DNA from 2 places in the Streptomyces sp. GL_141 genome. Region 1 is predicted to be linked to the other one. Evidence: riboswitches for the same ligand, from Rfam matches in the RefSeq annotation. Region 1 holds a riboswitch; the other holds the start of a gene.

Region 1 (6,260 bases):
CCCGCTCATATGCGGCGGGCAAGAACAGCGGAGGGGACTTCCCCAACTCTACCGCGCCCAACCAAGCAGAATTGCCCCCTCCGTTTAGTAACGGAGGGGGCAATTCAGTTTCTACGAAGCGTTACGAAGCCGGACGAGCCTCAGCAACCGCCCGCGACGGCCGGGATGATCGAGACGCCGGCGCCGTCCGGGGTGGACGTCTGCAGCCCGCCCTCGAAGCGCACGTCGTCGTCGTTGACGTAGACGTTGACGAAGCGGCGCAGCTTGCCCTGGTCGTCCAGGACGCGCGCGGCGATGCCGGGGTGGCTCGCCTCCAGGGACTGGATGACCTCTTCGAGGGTCGCGCCCTCGGCGGAGACCTCGGCCTGGCCGCCGGTGTAGGTGCGCAGGATGGTGGGGATGCGGACGTTGACGCTCATGGCGCTACTGCCTTTCCGGGTGCAGGGAGGGAAATCAGGCCAGGTTGGCGGCGCGGAACGCGTCCAGGCTGGGGCGGATGGTGGCGGTCTGGCCACCACCTTCGGCCACCGCCTCCAGGGTCTTGAGGCCGTCACCGGTGTTCAGGATCACGGTGGTCAGCGTGGGGTCGAGCTGCCCGTTCTCGACGAGCTTCTTCGTCACGCCGACGGTCACGCCGCCCGCGGTCTCGGCGAAGATGCCCTCGGTCTGGGCGAGGAGCTTGATGGCCTCGACGACCTGCTCGTCGTTGACGTCCTCGACGAAGCCGCCGGTGCGGCGCGCGATGTCCAGGACGTACGGGCCGTCCGCCGGGTTGCCGATGGCCAGCGACTTGGCGATGGTGTTCGGCTTCTGCGGGCGGACCACCTCGTGACCGGCCTTGAAGGCGGTCGAGACGGGCGAGCAGCCCTCGGCCTGGGCGCCGAAGATCTTGTACGGCTTGTCCTCGACGAGGCCGAGCTTGATCAGCTCCTGCAGACCCTTGTCGATCTTCGTGAGCTGCGAGCCGGACGCGATCGGGATGACGATCTGGTCGGGCAGCTGCCAGCCGAGCTGCTCGCAGATCTCGTACGCCAGGGTCTTGGAACCCTCGCCGTAGTACGGGCGCAGGTTGACGTTGACGAAGCCCCAGCCCTCGCCCAGCGGGTCGCCGATGAGCTCGGAGCAGAAGCGGTTGACGTCGTCGTAATTGCCCTCGATGCCGACCAGGTCGCCACCGTAGACACCGGCCATGACGACCTTGCCCTGCTCCAGGTCGTGCGGGATGAATACGCAGGAGCGGAAGCCGGCGCGGGCGGCCGCGGCGCCGACGGCGCCTGCCAGGTTGCCGGTGGAGGAGCAGGAGAGGGTGGTGAAGCCGAAGGCGCGGGCGGCCTCGACGGCGATGGCCACGACGCGGTCCTTGAAGGAGTGCGTCGGGTTGCCGGAGTCGTCCTTGACGTACAGCTTGCCGGTGACGCCGAGCTCCTTGGCCAGGTTGGCCGCGTCCACGAGCTTGGTGAAGCCGGGGTTCAGGCTCGGCTTGGAGGCCACGTCCGCCGGGACGGGCAGCAGCGGCGCGTAGCGCCAGATGTTGTTCGGGCCGGCCTCGATGGCGGCGCGCAGGGCTTCGGGGTCGCCGAGCGGCAGGTCGTAGGCGACTTCGAGCGGTCCGAAGCACTCGGCGCAGGCGAAGATCGGGCCGAGCTCGAAGCGGGTACCGCACTCACGACAGGAAAGGCCGGTGGCGGGACCGAGATCGACAGAGGTGCCAGAAGCGTTTTCAACGGTTTCGGCAGAGGTTGCGACAGACTGTGCAGCCATGATGGCGAGGCCCTTTCTCCTCATCTTCCCCATGGCGCACTTCGCCATGAGACGGAATTGGCACCTTCCCTAGCCGGGGACCTCGCTGGCGGCGCTGGAATGCGCGATCGCGAGAACCGACTGGAGGGTTGCCGGGGCTTCAACGGGCCGTGTCCCTCTGCCCCTCTGGATGAGCGGTATGGCACCGGCACACGCGCTCTGTGGCGCGCCGGTGCGTTTGTACGCGGGCCCCCCGGCATGCGGTGGACCATCGCGTTGTTCAAGACTGTAACCGAAGGCCCGGGGGGTTGAGACAGCCGTCCGAACCGCGAGATGGATCACAATTCGGTCCAAACCAGTGAACAACCCAGTGATGGACAGGGAGTGCTGAAGGTGCTGGAAGAGGTGGAGCGCTGGTTGGCAGACCGCTCCTGGTCCGCCGCCGACCGACCGCTCGGCCAGCTGCTTTCCGCCAAGCGGGCAGCGGGGACCACCGTGAGCGTGGTGTTGCCGGCGCTGAACGAGGAGGCGACGGTCGGTGAGATCGTCGAGGTGATCCGGCGCGATCTGATCGAGGGCCTGCCGGTGCCCCTGGTGGACGAGCTGGTCGTGATCGACTCGGGCTCCACGGACCGCACCGCGGAGGTCGCGGCCAAGGCCGGGGCCCGGGTGGTGCACCGCGACGAGGTCCTGCCGCGGATCCCGGCGCTGCCCGGCAAGGGCGAGGTGCTGTGGCGCTCGCTGCTGGCCACCACCGGGGACATCGTCTGCTTCGTGGACGCCGACCTGCGCGATTTCTCGGCCGCCTTCGTCTCGGGGATCGTCGGCCCGCTGCTGACCGATCCGGACGTGCGGTTCGTCAAGGCCATGTACGACCGCCCCCTCGGCCCGGAGTTCGGCGGCCAGGAGTTCGGCGACCCGACCGGCCTCGCCTCCGCCAAGGCCCACGGCCAGGGCGGCCGGGTCACGGAGCTGGTGGCCCGCCCGCTGCTCAACCTCCACTGGCCGCAGCTGGCCGGCTTCGTCCAGCCGCTCGGCGGCGAGTACGCCGTACGCCGCGAGCTCCTCGAACGGCTGCCGTTCCCGGTGGGCTACGGGGTCGAGCTGGGCCTGCTGGTGGACGCACTGCACACGGCCGGGCTGGACGCGATGGCCCAGGTGGACGTGGGCGTACGGCTGCACCGCCACCAGGACGGCCAGGCCCTGGGCCGGATGGCCGCCGCGATCTACCGCACGGCGCAGGTCAGGCTCTCGCGCGGACACCTCGTACGCCCCGAGCTGACGCAGTTCGAGCGCGGCCCGCAGGGGTTCGTACCGCACACCTACGCCGTGGACACCGAGGAGCGGCCACCGATGCGGGACATCGAGGAGTACGCGCGCCGTCGCGTGGCGTAACGCCCGATTCATTCCCTATCGGGCTAATTTTCCGATCATGGGGTTTATACGTTTCAGACATGCCAGGCATGCATGGGGATCCGCCCTCGCGGTGGCCGGCGGCGCGGCGCTGCTGTTCGGCTCGCTGAGCGGGCCGGCCGTCGCGGAGGTGGTCTCCCCCTTCGAGAAGCGCTACGACGAGGCGCTCTACGGGGACTTCCGCACCATCGGCAACACCGTGATGGGGTGCCCCCAGGCACCGCCCGCCGAGGCCGCCGAGTGCGCCGAGGTCCAGCGGGGCGGGGGCACGAAGAACAACAACGACTTCGTCGCCCGCCCGGTCGACGCCGCCGGGCTCCGCACGGACACCGGCACCTCCAGCACCGGCCTGCTGACCGTGCCGCCGGGCGCGGAGGTGGCGTACGCGCGGCTCTTCTGGGGCGGCAACAACGGCACCTACAAGCTCGGCTCGAACCTCATCGAGCGGTGCGACGTCTCCGGCGAGAACGTGGAGCGGGCCCCCGGTGAGCCGCTGACCACCCGCCCGGTCCTCAAGGTCGGCTCGGGCGCCGCCCGGCCGGTGACCCTCTCCGACATGGTCGAGGACCCGGCGAAGACCGGCGGCCCGCACTACTACACGGGCGAATCCGACGTCACCGCCGCCTTCGCGGACATGACCACCGGCTCCCCGGTGCCCGTCGCCGTCGGCAACATCTGGGCCCCGCAGGGCCGCGGCTGCGTCGCCGGCTGGTCCCTGACGGTCGTGTACGCGTACCCCGGCCCGAACGAGCACGCGCCCGAACGGCGCAACGTCTACGTCTACGGCGGCCACGTGCTCCAGCGCTCGGGAGACCCCGACACCACGGTCGCGGTCAAGGGCTTCTACCGCACCGGCGACGGCCCGGTCCGGGCGAGCACGACGGCGTACGAGGGCGACCGGAACACCAAGGGCGACCAGTTCCGGGTGAACGGCGCGAACATCGCCAACCCGGCCGGGCCGGGCAACGGCGCGACCGACAACTTCTTCACCAGCTCGGCCGACGGCTCCCTGGATCCGCACCACGTCAACAACCTCAGCATCGACGCGAAGACCTTCGACGTCCCGGCGACGGCGCTGCCGGCCGGTGCCACCTCCGCCGACCTGACCTTCCGCACCCGCGGGGACACGTACGTCATCTCGCAGTTCGCGCTGGCCGTGCCGGTGCCGGACCTGGAGGTGAAGAAGACGGCCTCGCCCGCGAAGTCGGTCGCGCCCGGCGACACGGTGACCTACACGATCACCGCGAAGAACACCGGCGGCCCGGACTACCCGAACGCGAAGCTGACGGACGACCTGACGCAGCTGCTGGACGACGCGGCCTTCGACGGGGTGGTGACCGCGGACCTCGGCACGGCCTCGTACACGGCGCCGAAGCTGTCCTGGACGGGCGACGTCCCGCAGGGCAAGACGGCGACGATCACCTACAAGGTGAAGGTCAACGACCCGCTGACCGGTGACGGCAAGCTGACGAACCACGTGGTCGCGGAGAGCGGCCGCACGAACTGCGAGGCGGGCTCGAAGGACCCGGCGTGTACACCGGTCCCGCCGGTGATCACGCCCCCGGACCCGTCCCCGTCACCGTCCCCGTCGACCTCGGCCTCGACCTCTCCGTCGCCGTCGCCGTCGCCGTCGCCGTCGCCGAGCACGTCCGCCTCCACCTCCCCGTCGGCGACCCCCTCACCCACCACGCCCTCGCCCACCACGCCTTCCTCCACTCCGCCCACGACGCAGCAGCCGCGACCGCTGCCGGAGACTCCGGTGGACCCCGTACCCCCGGGCGAGGGCTCCCCGGGCGGGAACCTGGCCACCACCGGCTCCGACGGCCGGCAGCTGTGGCTGATGGGCACGGCGGCCGCCACGCTCACGGCACTCGGCGGTGTGGTCTTCCTCTCGGTCCGGCGGACGCGCAAGCACTGACGTTTGACCGGAGGCGGGGCGGGCTAGGTTCGCCGCATGGCTTCCCAGGTGCTCGTCGCCGCGAATCGCGGCCCCCTCTCGTACGCCCTCGCCGCGGACGGCACGCTCAGTGCCCGCCGCGGCGGGGGCGGCCTCGTCTCCGGCCTCTCCACCGCCCTCGCCGAGCAGCCCGGGGCGCTGTGGATCTGCGCGGCGCTGTCGGACGCGGACCGGGAGGCGGTACGGCGCGGGGTCGCCGAGCCGGGCGTACGGATGCTGTCCATCGACCCGGCGGTCTACGACGACGCGTACAACGGCATCGCGAACTCGGTGCTGTGGTTCCTCCACCACCACCTCTACGAGATCCCGCGCGAGCCGGTCTTCGACGCGGAGTTCCGGCGGCGCTGGGCTTCGTACGTCACGTACAACGAGGCCTTCGCGACGGCGCTGGCTCAGGAGGCGGCCGAGGGGGCGGCGGTCCTGATCCAGGACTACCACCTGGCGCTGGCCCCCGGAATGCTCCGCGCCCTCCGCCCCGACCTGCGGATCGGGCACTTCACGCACACGCCGTGGGCCTCGCCGGAGGTTCTGGAGATGCTCCCGGAGGAGATCAGGAGCCAGTTGCTCTGGGGGATGCTCGGGGCGGACCGGCTGGGCTTCCACACGGACCGGTGGGAAACCAACTTCCTCAACGGCGCGCACCTGCACGACGCACGCGGTACGGCGTCCCGCTTCACCCCACTGGACGGGGAAAACGGGGTGTGGACCCGACTGCGGTTCGCGGACGGCACGATGCACGCGGAGAACCGCTTCACCGCGGTGACGCACTACCCCCTCGGCGTGGACGGGGACGAGCTGCGCGGGCTCGCGCACCGGCCGGAGGTCGACGACAAGCTGGCGGCGCTGCGGGCGGAGGTCGGCGGGCTGAAGACGATCGTCCGGGTGGACCGGACGGAGCTGTCGAAGAACATCCTGCGGGGGCTGCTGGCGTACCGGGAGCTGCTGACGGCCCACCCCGAATGGCGCGGCCGGGTGGTCCACCTGGCCTCCGCCTACCCGTCCCGGCAGGACCTGACGGTCTACCGGGAGTACACGGAGTCGGTGCGCGAGCTGGCGGCGGAGATCAACGCGGAGTTCGGCACGCCCGACTGGCAGCCGGTGCTCGTCTCCGTCGAGGACGACTTCGCGCGGTCGCTGGCGGCGTACCGGC
Region 2 (6,260 bases), 1.6 Mb from region 1:
GCCCCGAGAGGACCACGGCGGCTGCCGCGGTGACGCCGAGCACGGTGGTGCGCATGCGGGTCGGCTGCTTGGGTCGACGGTGGGACGCCACGAAGGCGAGCTCCTTCTTCCTAGAGCCGCCGAAGAACGCAAAGCTCGGCGACACCCTCGCTGCCACCCCGAATGAGTGAACTACCGCACGAAGGTTTGACTGACCCTAGTGACCCTTCTGTGATCAGTTCAAATCCTGTCGGTAAAAAACTCGCTGTCCGACCAGGTTCTTTACCTACAGCGCACGCTCCGTGTCGGTGACTTGACGGTACGTTCCCGCGAGGCCCTACCAATTCCGGCATTGGGCCCAGCAGTTACGAAACGCGCGAAAGCCGCTTCAGCAACAAGGCGGACGCGACTGGCCGCGCACCGACCTTGGCCACCCCGTCGGCGACCTCCCGGTCGGTGGAGACCACGACCACCGGACGGCCCGCCGGTTCGGCGCGCACCAGCTGGCGGATCAGCTCGTCCGCCGTCACCCCGGCCTTGGAGAACAGCACCCGCACCCCGCGCGGCGGCGCGAGCAGCACGGGGGCCGCCAGCTCCGCCCCGTCGAAGACACAGGTCATCTCGGCGCCCGTCTGCGCGGCGAGCATCGACAGCCCGCCCAGCAGCCGCAGCCGCTGCTTCTCCAGCGGCATCGTCGGATAGCCGGTCTTGGTCACGTTGTAGCCGTCGACCACCAGATGGGCCTGGGGCAGCGCCAGCAACTGGTCCAGCAGCGCCGGGTCGGTCTCCGACAGGGCGCGCGCCGCGATGTCCTTCGGGGTCATCCGGCCCGGCTCCACCGCCTCCACCGTGTCCGCGGGCCGCGTGGAGACCGGCGGCAGCGCGAGCTCCCGGCGCAGCCCCGCGGCCGCGTCCAGCACGGTGTCCAGCAGCAGCCGCAGCCGCATGTCCTCGATGCTGCGCCCCTCGCGGGTGGCCCGGCGCGAGGTCTCCAGCGCCGATTCCACCTCCGCGAGGCGGGACTTGAGCCGCCGGGTCTCGCTCTCGGCGGTGGTCACCTGGGCGGCCGCCTCGGCGCGGATGCCGTCGACCTCCGCGTTGATCTTGCGCAGGGCCGCGTCGCCCCGCTTGACGTCGCTCAGCGCGCTGCGCAGCTTGCGCTGAAGCGATTCCGCTTCCTTGCGGGCCGCGTCCAGCTCGGCCCGTACCTGGTCGACACCCGTGCGCTGCAGTTCCCGTACGTGGGCCAGCTCCTCGCGGAGCCGCTCCATCTCACGGCGGGCCTCCTCGTCGACCCGCTCGGCGTCGGCGCGCTGCGCCTCCTCGCCTGCCGCGGCGACCAGCTTGACCCAGCCGGCCGGCCGCAGCACGTACGCGGCTGCCGCCACGTCCAGCGGATCGGCGGCGGCGGGCGGGGCGCCCGACTCCAGCGCGGAGGCCAGGTCGGCCTGCGCCTCGCGGAACTTCTCGGCGACCCGGCCCCGGAAGACGGGGTCGCTCTCCACGGCCGTGGCCATGGCGTTGCCCGCGAACTTGGCGCGCCGCGTCGGGGTGAAACGGGCGTACTGGCGCAGCTGCGCCGGGAGGTCCGCGACCGTCAGCCCGCCGAAGGCGTCCGAGACGAGTGCGACGACCCGGCGCCGCACGCCTTCCGGCAGCGGGCGGTCGAGCACCTCCGCGGCGTCGCCGGCCGCGTCGGCCGGCTCAGCGCCGCTTGCTGGCTCCACAATCCGTCACCCCTACCGTCATTCACCTGTGGGCGGGGCTCCTTCAGGAGTCCGCGCCCGGCCTGTCGACGAGCTCGATCTGGTCCACCGCGTTGCACCAGCGGCAGCGCACCGACTCGATGGTCTCATTGACCACCTCGCGCTCCTCGACCTTGGGCTCCCCGGCGAGGTCCAGGTGGACGTACTCCACGACCTTCGACGAACGGGTGACGTCGAAGCGCGTGAGGTTGCCGCACAGGGTGCAGCGCCACCGGGTGGTGTCGGTCGGCAGGGGAACCGTCATCAGGCCGCTCTCTCCTTCTATCGCTCACATGGCGCAAGCACCGCACCCGCCCGTGTCGTCACGGGTGGCGCGCGCGTGCGTGCGTAGCTCGTAACCCTACGGCCTGCCGCACCCGCTGGTGGGCCCGGCTGGGTCATGCTCGGTCGCATGATCGTAAGGTGGCAGGCCGTACGCGAGGCCGCCCGGGGCCCGGTGGTCACCCACGCGCTGATCGCCGCGTGCTGCGTGGTGTTCGTGCTGAGCCCGGCGTCGGGACTGAACCCGGTCTACGGGACGGGTGACCAGCTGCTCGCGAACGGGACGGCGTACTTCCGGCGCTGGGGCGTGGTCCCCGACGAGCTGTTCACCGGCTCGGGCCGGGCGGCGCTGACCCCCCTCACGGCCCTGTTCGTGCACGGGAGCTGGCTGCACCTGCTGGGCAACATGCTCTTCCTCTACGTCTTCGGGGCGATGACGGAGCGGCGCATGGGCCGGGCCGGGTTCCTCTGCTTCTACGTCTGTACGGGCTACCTGGCCCTGGCGGCGTACGCGGCGGCCCACGCCTCCTCGGACCAGACCCTGGTCGGGGCCTCCGGGGCGATCTCCGCGGTCCTGGGCGCCTTCCTGTACCTCTTCCCCAAGGCGCGGGTGACGAGCCTGTTCCCGTTCCTGTTCTTCCTGCCGCTGCGCTTCCCGGCGTGGATCGTGCTGTTGTTCTGGTTCGGCCTCCAGTGGCTGGCGGCGCACCGTGCGGCGAGCGGCCCCGGAGTCGCCTATCTGGCCCACGTGGTGGGCTTCTCGGTGGGCTTCCTCTACGCATGGGCCCGCTACCGGGGTGGGACTAGAGTGGGTCGACCAGTGACTGCCGTCGAGGGAGACAGCCAACCGTGATCACCGCACTCGTGCTCATCAAGACCAGCGTGGACCGGATCCCCGAGATCGCCGAGGCCATCGCCGCGCTGGACAGCGTCAGCGAGGTCTACTCGGTCACGGGCACGTACGACCTCATCGCCATGGTCCGGGTGTCCCGGCACGAGGACCTGGCCGACATCATCCCCGGCAGCATCAGCAAGATCCCGGGCGTGGAGGCGACGGACACGCACGTGGCGTTCCGCACGTACTCCCAGCACGACCTGGAAGCGGCCTTCGCGATCGGCCTCGACGCGTAGCGGTTCAGAGCTTGGGCAACGCCTCGCCCGGACGGGCGGGGCGGCGCTCCTGGAGCCAGAAGGCGTAGCCGCGCAGGTAGTCCTCCAGGTCACCGTCGATGTGTGCGACGTACGCGCGGGCGCCCGCGGCCACATCGCGATGATCGGGGCGCGCCGACATCGACCGGGCCCGGTCCACGTCCACGGCCCACTCACGCACCCGGCGCCGGTCCCGCCACCAGTCGCGGACGGTCCACGCGTGGTGGGGCGGCCCGGCAGGGTAGCTCCAGTCGTGCCCCACCGTGCGGCTCCCCGGCTCCCACTGGGGCAGCGGCTTGCCGACGATCGCCCGCACGGTCGGTATCGGGTCCCAGTAGGTCATGTCCCGCAGCCTGTCAGACGGCCGGGACGCAGCGGCCCTCTTCGGTGCGGTACTGCCACTTGGCGCCGTCCGCGACGAGCTCCTTGACGGCGTGGACGAAGCGGTCCACGTGCTCGTCGGGGGTGCCGGCGCCGAAGCTGACGCGGATCGCGTTCAGGGACCGCTCCCCCGGGGCCGCCTCCGGCGCTCCGCACTCGCCCTGGGCCTGCGGCTCGCTGCCGAGCAGGGTGCGGACCAGCGGGTGGGCGCAGAACAGGCCGTCGCGGACGCCGATGCCGTACTCGGCGGAGAGCGCGGCCGCGAAGTGCGAGCTGTTCCAGCCGTCGACGACGAAGGAGATGACGCCGACGCGGGGGGCGTCGTCGCCGAAGAGGGACAGGACGCGGACCGCCGGGACCTCCGCGAGGCCTTCGCGGACCTTGGCGATGAGGCGCTGCTCGCGGGCGACGAGGTTCTCGAAGCCGGCCTCGTTCAGGGCCTTGCAGGCGGAGGCGATGGAGTAGACGCCGATGACGTTCGGGGAGCCGGCCTCGTGGCGGGCGGCCGTGGTGTGCCACTCGACGTCCACGCCGCCGTCCTCCCGGCGGGCCACCTTGCGGGAGGCGCCGCCACCGGCCAGGTACGGCTCGGCCTCCTGGAGCCAGTCCGCGCGGCCGGCGAGCACGCCCGAGCCGAAGGGCGCGTAGAGCTTGTGTCCGGAGAAGGCGACCCAGTCCACGTCGAGGTCCTGGACCGAGACGGGGTGGTGCGGGGCCAGCTGGGCGGCGTCCAGGACGATGCGGGCGCCGTGGGCGTGCGCCGCGGCGGCGAGCTCCTTGACGGGCCACAGCTCGCCGGTGACGTTGGAGGCTCCGGTGACGCAGACCAGCGCCGGGCCGTAGGGCTCGCGGTCGGCCAGGGCGCGCCCCAGGGTGGCGACGGCCTCGTCCGGGGTGCGGGGGGCGTTGAGGTAGGTGACCTGGGCGTTCGTCCACGGGAGCAGCGAGGCGTGGTGCTCGGTCTCGAAGACGAAGACCTGGCAGTCGGCCGGGAGCACGGCGGCGAGCAGGTTGAGGGAGTCGGTGGTGGACCGGGTGAAGATCACCTGGTCGGAGGGCCGGCAGTCGAGGAACTCGGCGACCGTGACCCGGCTCTGCTCGAACAGGTCGGTGGAGAGCTGCGAGAGGTACCCGGCGCCGCGGTGGACGCTGCCGTAGTACGGGGCGTACGCGGCCACGTCGTCCCAGACCCGCTGGAGCGCGGGGGCGCTGGCCGCGTAGTCGAGGGCGGCGTAGGTGACCTCGCCGCCGGTGACGAGCGGCACGGTGACGTCGCGGCCGAGGACCGCGAGCGGCTCGGCGCAGGCGGGGTCGAGGGCGGCGGCAGTGGTGGCGGCGACGGCGTTCAGGGTTGCGGACATGGCGGTATCTCCCGGCAGGCAGGTCTGAATGGCTTCGGTGTGCCCGTCCGCCGACACAGCTACGGCGCTGCGGCCGTTCGGGGTACGGGAGTGCCCCGGAGTGTGGGTCGGCCGGCGTAGGCAGGTGTGCTGCGGGTACGCGGAAGTGACCCTGTTCCGAGGGGTGAAGAAGGGGCGGAGTCGCCCTATCGCATTCGCTTGCTCACGGAAAACGCTCCTCAGAAGACCAGGACCCCTGGCCCAACACCCCAATAAGAGGTGTGAGGGATCCGCGCTTGCCGTAGACCTCACTGCCTACGACCTGGTCATCACCCGGGGCACCCCGCCACGGAAGGAGGGTTGCCGGACAGCAAGCCGGGGCCTAAACGCTGTCACTCGTGACCTGAGGAGCATCCTGCCACACGATCATCCGAACGCAAGACCCCGGTCCACATGGCGGACCGGGGTCGTCGCTGGATCTTGGCCGGATCCCGTCGGAACGGCCATCGGCCGGAAGGGCTACGCGTTGCTCGCCGCCGCCCAGCGGGCCAGCGCGGCCCGGGCCGCGCCCGAGTCCACCGACTCCGCCGCCCGTACGACACCGGCGGCCAGCTGCTCCTCCAGGGTGCCCGTACCGGGGTCCAGCGCGACCAGGGCCGCCGCCGAGTTCAGCAGCACCGCGTCGCGGACCGGACCGGTCTCGCCGGCCAGCAGGCGGCGGGCCACGTCCGCGTTGAACGAGGCGTCCGCGCCGGCCAGGGCGGAGACCGGAACCAGCGGGATGCCGATGTCGCGCGGGTCGAAGCCCTGTTCCCGCACCTCGCCGTCGCGGACCCACCAGACCCGGGAGGTCGCCGTGGTGGTGAGCTCGTCGAGCCCGTCGTCACCGCGGAAGACCAGGGCCGAGGAGCCCCGCTCCGCCAGGACGCCCGCGACGATCGGGGCCACCCGCGCGTCGGCCACACCGGTGGCCTGCGCCCGGACCCGGGCCGGATTGGTCAGCGGTCCGAGGAAGTTGAAGGTGGTCCGGATGCCGAGCTCCCGGCGGGCCCCCGCCACGTGCCGCAGCGCGGGGTGGAACTTGACCGCGAAGCAGAAGGTGATCCCGGCTTCCTCGGCCACCTCCACGACCCGGGCGGGGGTGAGGTCCAGGTTGACGCCGAGCTTCTCCAGGACGTCCGAGGAGCCGCTCGCGGAGGACGAGGCCCGGTTGCCGTGCTTGACCACCTTGGCGCCCGTACCGGCCACCACGATCGCCGACATCGTGGAGATGTTGACCGTCTTGGCCCCGTCGCCCCCGGTGCCGACGATGTCCACCGTCCGGCCCGGCACCTCGATCAGGTTGGCGTGTGCGTACATGGCGCGGACCAGACCGTTGATCTCG

What was found. Region 1 has a riboswitch for S-adenosylmethionine ahead of thrC (threonine synthase). Riboswitches for the same ligand answer to the same signal wherever they lie in the genome.
Region 2: another riboswitch for S-adenosylmethionine. It lies ahead of AC3IX6_RS27655 (aminotransferase class V-fold PLP-dependent enzyme); the one in region 1 lies ahead of thrC (threonine synthase).

The regions. Positions count from the first base shown of each region.
Region 1 covers NZ_CM174402.1:4,620,667-4,626,926, reverse strand. The annotation lists gene AC3IX6_RS20340 (ubiquitin-like small modifier protein 1) at 141-419, opposite strand; gene thrC (threonine synthase) at 454-1,761, opposite strand; SAM riboswitch class I at 1,779-1,937, opposite strand; gene AC3IX6_RS20330 (glucosyl-3-phosphoglycerate synthase) at 2,134-3,135, shown strand; gene AC3IX6_RS20325 (DUF7927 domain-containing protein) at 3,173-5,071, shown strand; gene AC3IX6_RS20320 (alpha,alpha-trehalose-phosphate synthase (UDP-forming)) at 5,108-6,260, shown strand, end outside.
Region 2 covers NZ_CM174402.1:6,238,978-6,245,237, reverse strand. The annotation lists gene AC3IX6_RS27685 (C40 family peptidase) at 1-91, opposite strand, end outside; gene AC3IX6_RS27680 (NYN domain-containing protein) at 345-1,709, opposite strand; gene AC3IX6_RS27675 (hypothetical protein) at 1,750-1,989, opposite strand; gene AC3IX6_RS27670 (rhomboid family intramembrane serine protease) at 2,125-2,859, shown strand; gene AC3IX6_RS27665 (Lrp/AsnC family transcriptional regulator) at 2,856-3,137, shown strand; gene AC3IX6_RS27660 (hypothetical protein) at 3,142-3,498, opposite strand; gene AC3IX6_RS27655 (aminotransferase class V-fold PLP-dependent enzyme) at 3,512-4,897, opposite strand; SAM riboswitch class IV at 5,164-5,280, opposite strand; gene trpD (anthranilate phosphoribosyltransferase) at 5,396-6,260, opposite strand, start outside.